Regions from separate parts of the Streptomyces sp. TAA040 genome, predicted to be linked through region 1. Evidence: predicted binding sites of a transcription regulator. Region 1 holds the regulator's gene; the other holds the start of a gene.
The links. The regulator HrcA, encoded in region 1, represses chaperone genes, less so after heat shock. The targets are predictions, from matches to a motif close to TTNGCACTCNGNNNNNCNGAGTGCNAA.
Positions count from the first base shown of each region.

Region 1 (4,136 bases):
AGAGCCCCTGCTGACCGGGCTGGAACTGGCCGACCGGCCGCTCCTCACCGCGCAGCTGGGCAAGCCGGCGCAGCAGCTCCTCCTCCTCGGGCTCCAGCTTCGAGGGGGTCTGCACCTCGACGTGGACGATCAGGTCGCCCCGCCCGCCGCCGCGCAGGTGGGTGACGCCGCGTCCGTGCAGCGGGACCGACTGCCCGGACTGGGTGCCGGGCCGGATGTCGACCTCCTCCATCCCGTCCAGCGTCTCCAGCGGGCACTGGGTGCCCAGCGCTGCCGCCGTCATCGGGATGGTGACGGTGCAGTGGAGGTCGTCGCCTCGCCGCTGGAAGACGGGGTGGGCGTTCTCGTGGATCTCGACGTAGAGGTCGCCGGCGGGACCGCCGCCCGGACCGACCTCGCCCTCGCCCGCGAGCGCGATCCGGGTGCCGTTGTCGACACCGGCCGGGATCTTCACCGTCAGGCTGCGCCGGGAGCGCACCCGGCCGTCGCCCGCGCACTCCGGGCACGGCGTCGGGACCACGGTGCCGAAGCCCTGGCACTGCGGACACGGCCTGGAGGTCATGACCTGCCCGAGGAAGGAACGGGTCACCTGCGAGACCTCGCCACGCCCGCGGCACATGTCGCAGGTCTGCGCCGAGGTGCCCGGCGCCGCCCCCTCGCCGCTGCACGTGGTGCAGACGGTGGCGGTGTCGACCTGGATCTCCTTCGTGGTGCCGAAGGCCGCCTCTTCGAGGTCGATGTCCAGCCGGATCATGGCGTCCTGGCCCCGGCGGGTGCGGGAGCGCGGTCCGCGCTGCGCCGCGTTGCCGAAGAAGGCGTCCATGATGTCGGAGAAGTTGCCGAAGCCGCCGCCACCGCCGAAACCACCGCCGCCAGCGCCGCCCGGGTCGCCGCCCAGGTCGTACATCTGCTTCTTCTGCGGATCGGAGAGGACCTCGTAGGCGGTGTTGATCTCCTTGAACCGCTCCTGGGTCTTCGGATCCGGGTTCACGTCCGGGTGCAGCTCCCGGGCGAGCCTGCGGAAGGCCTTCTTGATCTCTTCCTGCGAGGCATCCCGCTGCACACCCAGGATCGCGTAGTAGTCCGTCGCCATTTATGACTCCGCGAGAATCTGTCCGACGTAACGTGCCACTGCGCGTACCGCTCCCATCGTTCCGGGGTAATCCATGCGGGTCGGTCCGACCACGCCGAGTTTGGCCACTGCCTCGCCGCCGGAACCGTAGCCGACGGACACCACCGAAGTGGAATTCAGTCCTTCATGGGCGTTCTCGTGACCGATACGGACCGACATTCCCGAGTCCGTCGCCTCGCCCAGCAGCTTCAGCAGGACCACCTGCTCCTCCAGCGCTTCCAGCACCGGGCGGATGGTCAGCGGGAAGTCCGGGCCGAAACGCGTCAGGTTGGCGGTGCCACCGATCATCAGACGCTCCTCGGTCTCCTCGACCAGGGTGTCCAGCAGGGTGGAGAGCACGGCCGAGACCGTACTGCGGTCCTCCGTGTCGAAGGAATCCGGCAGGTCCTGCACCAGGCGCGCGACCTCGGTGAACCGCTGCCCGACGACCCGGCTGTTCAGCCGGGCCCGCAGATCCGCCACCGAGGGTTCGCCGATCGGCTCGGGGCAGTCGATCAGCCGCTGCTCCACCCGCCCGGTGTCGGTGATCAGGACCAGCATCAGCCGCGCCGGGGCGAGCGCCAGCAGCTCCACGTGCCGGACGGTGGAGCGGGTCAGCGAGGGGTACTGCACCACGGCGACCTGCCGGGTGAGCTGCGCCAGCAGCCGCACCGTGCGGCCCACCACGTCGTCCAGGTCGACGGCGCCGTCCATGAAGTTCTGGATGGCGCGGCGCTCCGGGGAGGACAGCGGCTTGACACCGGCGAGCCGGTCCACGAAGAGGCGGTAGCCCTTGTCCGTGGGGATCCGGCCGGCGCTGGTGTGCGGCTGGGCGATGAAGCCCTCCTCCTCCAGCGCGGCCATGTCGTTGCGCACCGTCGCCGGGGAAACCTGGAGCTGGTGCCGCTCGGTGAGTGCCTTGGAACCGACCGGCTCCTCGGTACCCACATAGTCCTGGACGATGGCACGCAGCACCTCAAGCCTGCGTTCACTGAGCATTCGGCGCACCTCCCGTCCGCTGATGGGCCTGTCGTGACCCGTGGGTCTCGTTTGGCACTCCGAGGCTGCGAGTGCCAGCTTCCCCTGAGCAAGTGTACGGCCGGGTACCGCGGCCTGAGCAAGGGCGGCGGCCCCGACCGTACCGTGCGACGCGCCCCGCCGGGGACCCGTCCCCCTCCGCATCCCGCGCCCGGACGGGAGCGCGGAAGCCGTACGGTGGCGAAGGCGGGACTTCCGGAGCAGACCGGCGCCCGCGCGGAGGGAGACGTATGACACCCCGCTGGGAGGAGCTCGCCCCCGGTGTGCTCCGCTGCCGTCTGCCGGGCTGGGACGCGACGGTCGGCGTGGTCGCGGGCTCGGAGGCCGTGCTGGTCGTCGACACCGGCTCCGGGCTGCGGGACGGCGCGCTGATCCGGGACGAGGTGCACCGGCTGGGCGGCCGTCCGGTCATCCACGTCGCCCTGACACATCCGCACTTCGACCATGTGCTCGGCACCGCCGCCCTCCCCGGCGCGCGGGTGTACGGCGCGCCGGGCACGGCCGCGCTGCTCGCCGGGGGCGGCGAGGCGCTGCGCGCCGACGCGGTCCGGCACGGTGCCGACCCCGTCGCCGCGGCCGAGGCCTCCGGCGCGGTGGTCGCGCCGGAGCACGAGGTCTCCGGCAAACTGCCGCTCCGGCTGGGCGGGCGGGACGTACTGCTGACCGACGTCGGCCCGGGGCACACCGGTCACGACCTGGCCGTGCTGGTCCCCGGGCCGCCCGCGGTGGTCTTCTGCGGCGACCTCGTGGAGGAGTCCGGCGCACCGCAGGCCGGACCGGACGCCGTTCCGGCCTGCTGGCCCGCCGCGCTCGACCGGCTGCTGGCCCTCGGCGGGCCGGCCGCGGACTACGTCCCGGGGCACGGGGCCGTGGTCGACGCGGCCTTCGTCGCGGCCCAACGCGACGAGCTGGCGCGCCGATTCGGGGGCGGATGACCGCACACCCGCGTCCGCGGGGGCAGAATGGTGCCATGCGCAGCAGGAGCTACGGACCCGACCTCACTCCGCCGTGGAAGCGGCCCGCGCCGGTGCCCGAGGTGCCGGCCGACCCGGGGCTGGTGGTTGAGGAGCCCGGCACCGGCTTCTGCGGTGCGGTGATCCGCTGCGAGAAGACGGCGGAGGGCCTCACCGTCACTCTGGAGGACCGCTTCGGCAAGCACCGGGTCTTCCCGATGGCACCGCGCGGCTTCCTGCTGGAGGGCCGTCCCGTCACGCTGGTCCGCCCCGGCACGGGGACGGCGGCGCGGGCCGCTCCGAGGCGGACGGCCTCCGGTTCCCTCGCGGTGCCGGGGGCACGGGCACGGGTGGCCAGGGCGGGCCGGATCTTCGTCGAGGGCCGGCACGACGCGGAACTGGTGGAACGCGTCTGGGGCGACGACCTGCGCATCGAGGGCGTGGTGGTGGAGTACCTGGCCGGCATCGACGACCTGCCGCGGATCGTCGAGGACTTCGGCCCGACCCCGGACGCCCGGCTCGGCGTCCTCGTCGACCACCTGGTGCCCGGCTCCAAGGAGTCCAGGATCGCGTCCGCGGTGCGGGACGAGGACGTGCTGATCGTCGGCCATCCGTACATCGACGTCTGGGAGGCGGTGAAGCCCGCCTCGGTCGGCATCGACGCCTGGCCCCGAGTGCCGCACGGCCAGGACTGGAAGACCGGCGTGTGCCGCTCGCTGGGCTGGCCGGAGAACACCGGAGCGGCCTGGCAGCGCATCCTCGGCTCGGTCCGCTCCTACCGCGACCTCCAGCCGGACCTGCTCGGGCCGGTGGAGCGGCTCATCGACCACGTCACCGTGGGCGGGCCCACCGGCTGACGGCGCCCGTGCGCCTGCGGCCCCGCGTCCCCCGACGCCGGACGGCGTCCGGCGCGGTGCCGATGCCGGACAATGGGGGGCATGCCCTCTGCACTGCCCGACGGCGACCCGATGCCCGAGGACGGGTCCCTGCCCGCCCACGCCCTGACCGGGGGCGCGAGCCGCCCGCTGGGCTTC
Region 1 is NZ_AUKR01000005.1:58,909-63,044, forward strand. Features, by position in the region: gene dnaJ (molecular chaperone DnaJ) at 1-1,093, opposite strand, end outside; gene hrcA (heat-inducible transcriptional repressor HrcA) at 1,094-2,110, opposite strand; gene H300_RS0104230 (MBL fold metallo-hydrolase) at 2,380-3,084, shown strand; gene H300_RS0104235 (DUF3097 domain-containing protein) at 3,120-3,959, shown strand; gene hemW (radical SAM family heme chaperone HemW) at 4,041-4,136, shown strand, end outside.

Region 2 (4,136 bases), on a different contig from region 1:
ACCCGGTCCCGTCCCTCCCGACACCCCGGCGGCGCGCCACCGCGCCCCACCGACTCCTTCGTCACCCCTTCTCACCCACGGCACGTCACAGAAGGTGAACCCGATGAGCGTTACCGTCCGCATCCCGACCATTCTGCGCACCTACACCGGCGGCAAGTCCGAGGTGTCCGCCGACGGCGCGACCCTCTCCGAGGTGCTGACCGACCTGGAGGAGAATTACCAGGGGATCGGCCCGCGGGTCCTGGACGACACCGGCAAGCTGCGCCGTTTCGTGAACGTCTACGTGAACGACGACGACGTGCGGTTCGCCGAGGGTCTCCAGACGCCCACCCCGGACGGCGCGGGTGTCTCGATCATCCCCGCGGTCGCCGGCGGCTGAACCCGCGGACCGGTACGAACCTTTCCTCCTGGATTGCCCCCTCCGCAGGACAAGCGGAGGGGGCAATTCCGTGCTCCGAGAGGCGATAGAATGGACCTCGCCCCCCTGAGCATCCCTGCCGCGCGCAGGTGAGAACGCGACAAGTTGTGCCCGAAAATGCTGACCCATTTGTCGGGTTGATCCGTTGTGCCCGGCCCGCCTTGCCCGGTTTCCTTCAGGTTCGGGGCGAAACATCCGCGTGCCGCCGCCCGGAATTCTCGTCGGATTGACCTGTTGCAGAGGGCGTCCGTGCAGATACATTCAGCGGCGGTCGACGCGTTCCGGCGCACACCCCACGACGCCTGTCGGGGGTGAGTTCTGACCCGAGGTCTGCGGAGTGCGGCCTCGCGCAGGGCCAGCAATAGGGGAGTTTGGGATGGCTCAGGGCACCGTCAAGTGGTTCAACGCGGAGAAGGGGTACGGCTTCATCGCGGTCGACGGTGGTGCGGACGTGTTCGTCCACTACAGCGCGATCCAGATGGACGGGTACCGCACCCTTGAGGAAGGGCAGCGAGTCGAGTTCGAGATCTCGCAGGGTCAGAAGGGGCCGCAGGCGGACATGGTCCGGGTGGCTGCCTGAGCGACGACCACACCACATCGTCACCGAAGGGTCCGCATCCCCCGCAGACGGGGATGCGGACCCTTCGGCGTGTCCGGCCGGCTTCGAGGGTCCGCCGCGCGGGGCGGCCGCTCCGCGCGGCGCGGCCGCGGGTCGCTTGCGGAATCGCCTCGGCCGCTTGCACTCTCGGGGGGCGAGTGCTAATCATTGGCGTTAGCACTCTGCGGGTTAGAGTGACAACGAAGGACCGGTTCGGTGAGGTCCGCAAGCCCGGGGGGAAGGAACCTCCGGGCGGGCAGGCCGTCCGTCGCGGGCGCCAGCGGTCCGGAGCAATCCACCCCGTCTGGGAGGACCACTTCACATGGCCAAAATCATCGCGTTCGACGAGGAGGCACGGCGCGGCCTCGAGCGCGGGATGAACCAGCTCGCCGACGCCGTCAAGGTCACACTCGGCCCCAAGGGCCGGAACGTCGTCCTCGAGAAGAAGTGGGGCGCCCCCACGATCACCAACGATGGTGTGTCCATCGCCAAGGAGATCGAGCTCGAGGACCCCTACGAGAAGATCGGCGCCGAGCTGGTCAAGGAGGTCGCCAAGAAGACGGACGACGTCGCCGGCGACGGCACGACGACCGCCACCGTCCTGGCGCAGGCGCTGGTCCGCGAGGGCCTCCGCAACGTGGCCGCCGGTGCCAACCCGATGGCGCTCAAGCGGGGCATCGAGCGGGCCACCGAGGCCGTCTCGGCTGCTCTGCTGGAGCAGGCCAAGGACGTCGAGACCAAGGAGCAGATCGCCTCCACGGCCTCCATCTCCGCCGCCGACACCCAGATCGGCGAGCTCATCGCCGAGGCGATGGACAAGGTCGGCAAGGAAGGCGTCATCACCGTCGAGGAGTCGCAGACCTTCGGTCTGGAGCTTGAGCTCACCGAGGGCATGCGCTTCGACAAGGGCTACATCTCGGCGTACTTCGCCACCGACATGGAGCGCATGGAGTCGTCGCTCGACGACCCGTACATCCTGATCGTCAACAGCAAGATCAGCAACGTGAAGGACCTCCTTCCGCTGCTGGAGAAGGTCATGCAGTCCGGCAAGCCGCTGCTGATCATCGCTGAGGACGTCGAGGGCGAGGCGCTGTCCACGCTCGTCGTCAACAAGATCCGCGGCACCTTCAAGTCCGTGGCCGTCAAGGCGCCGGGCTTCGGCGACCGCCGCAAGGCCATGCTCGGCGACATCGCCATCCTCACCGGTGGCCAGGTCATCTCCGAGGAGGTCGGCCTCAAGCTGGAGAACGCCGGCCTGGAGCTGCTGGGCCGCGCCCGCAAGGTCGTCATCACCAAGGACGAGACCACCATCGTCGACGGTGCCGGCGACAGCGACCAGGTCCAGGGCCGGGTCAACCAGATCCGTGCCGAGATCGACAACTCCGACTCGGACTACGACCGTGAGAAGCTCCAGGAGCGTCTCGCGAAGCTGGCCGGCGGCGTGGCCGTCATCAAGGCCGGCGCCGCGACCGAGGTGGAGCTCAAGGAGCGCAAGCACCGCATCGAGGACGCGGTGCGCAACGCCAAGGCCGCCGTCGAGGAGGGCATCGTCGCCGGCGGTGGCGTCGCCCTGCTCCAGGCCTCCAGCGTCTTCGAGAAGCTGGAGCTGGAGGGCGACGAGGCCACCGGTGCGCAGGCCGTCAAGCTCGCCCTGGAGGCCCCGCTCAAGCAGATCGCCGTCAACGGTGGTCTGGAGGGCGGCGTCGTGGTCGAGAAGGTCCGCAACCTCACTGTGGGCCACGGCCTGAACGCTGCGACCGGCGAGTACGTCGACATGATCGCCGAGGGCATCATCGACCCCGCCAAGGTCACCCGTTCCGCGCTGCAGAACGCGGCGTCCATCGCCGCGCTCTTCCTCACCACCGAGGCAGTCATCGCGGACAAGCCGGAGAAGGGCGGAGCCGGCGCTCCGGACCCGACCGGCGGCATGGGCGGTGGCATGGACTTCTGATCCCCTCGGGGATCGGCGGTCCGGCGCTCCCGCGCCGGGCGCGCCCCGTGAGAGCGGGCGCGCCGTGCGCGGGCGAACCGTACGGCGGGGGGCGGTATCCGGGTTCCGGATGCCGCCCTCCGGCATGTCCGGTGTCCTGCTCCCTCTCCGCCGCGTCTTGGCCGGGTTTCCCTCGGGGGCGAGTGGGGGACCCGGTGAAAATGGTGCAATTCGGCTACACGATGATGACCGAGCAGGCCGGCCCCAAGGACTTGGTCGACCACGTCGTCCAGGCGGAGCGGGCGGGTTTCGACTTCACCGTCACCTCCGACCACTACTCTCCGTGGCTCACCTCGCAGGGGCACTCCCCGTACGCGTGGGCGGTCCTCGCCGCCGCCGCCCAGGTCACCGAACGCATCCCGCTGATGACGTACGTGACCTGCCCGACGGTGCGCTACCACCCGGCGATCGTCGCCCAGAAGGCCGCGACCCTCCAACTGCTGGCCGAGGGGCGCTTCCGCCTCGGGCTCGGCGCGGGGGAGAACCTGAACGAGCACGTGGTCGGGGGCGGCTGGCAGCCGGCCGACGTCCGGCACGAGATGCTGTCCGAGGCCGTGGACATCATCCGCAAGCTCTTCGCCGGCGGTTACGTCAACCACCGCGGCACGCACTACCAGGTCGAGTCCGCGAAGCTGTGGGACCTCCCGGACGAGGTGCCGCCGATCGGTCTCGCTGTCTCCGGCGAGCAGTCCTGCGCGCTGGCCGGACGACTCGCGGACCTGTTGATCGCCACCGAGCCGAAGACGGAGCTGCTGGAGGCGTTCAGCCGGCACGGGGGCGCGGGGAAGCCGCGCATCGGCCAGCAGCCCATCTGCTGGGACCCCGACCGCAAGGCAGCCGTCGCCCGGGCCCACGACCAGTTCCGCTGGTTCGGCGGGGGCTGGAAGGTCAACTCGGAGCTGCCCGGGCCTGCTGCGTTCGCCGGTGCCACCCGGTTCGTCCGTGAGGAGGACGTCGCCGAGTCGATCCCCTGCGGCGACGACCCGGACGACTTCGTCGCCGCCCTCGCGCCCTTCGTCGAGGCGGGGTTCAGCGAGCTCGCGGTCGTCCAGGTCGGCGGCGACACCCAGCCCTCCTTCCTGCGCTGGGCCGAGGAGACCCTCCTCCCGGCACTCCGCAGCACCTGGCCC
Region 2 is NZ_AUKR01000014.1:123,530-127,665, reverse strand. Features, by position in the region: gene H300_RS0114510 (MoaD/ThiS family protein) at 104-379, shown strand; gene H300_RS0114505 (cold-shock protein) at 795-998, shown strand; gene groL (chaperonin GroEL) at 1,339-2,967, shown strand; gene H300_RS0114495 (LLM class F420-dependent oxidoreductase) at 3,168-4,136, shown strand, end outside.
Region 2: the regulator HrcA is predicted to act here: its motif matches at 1,191-1,217, upstream of groL (chaperonin GroEL).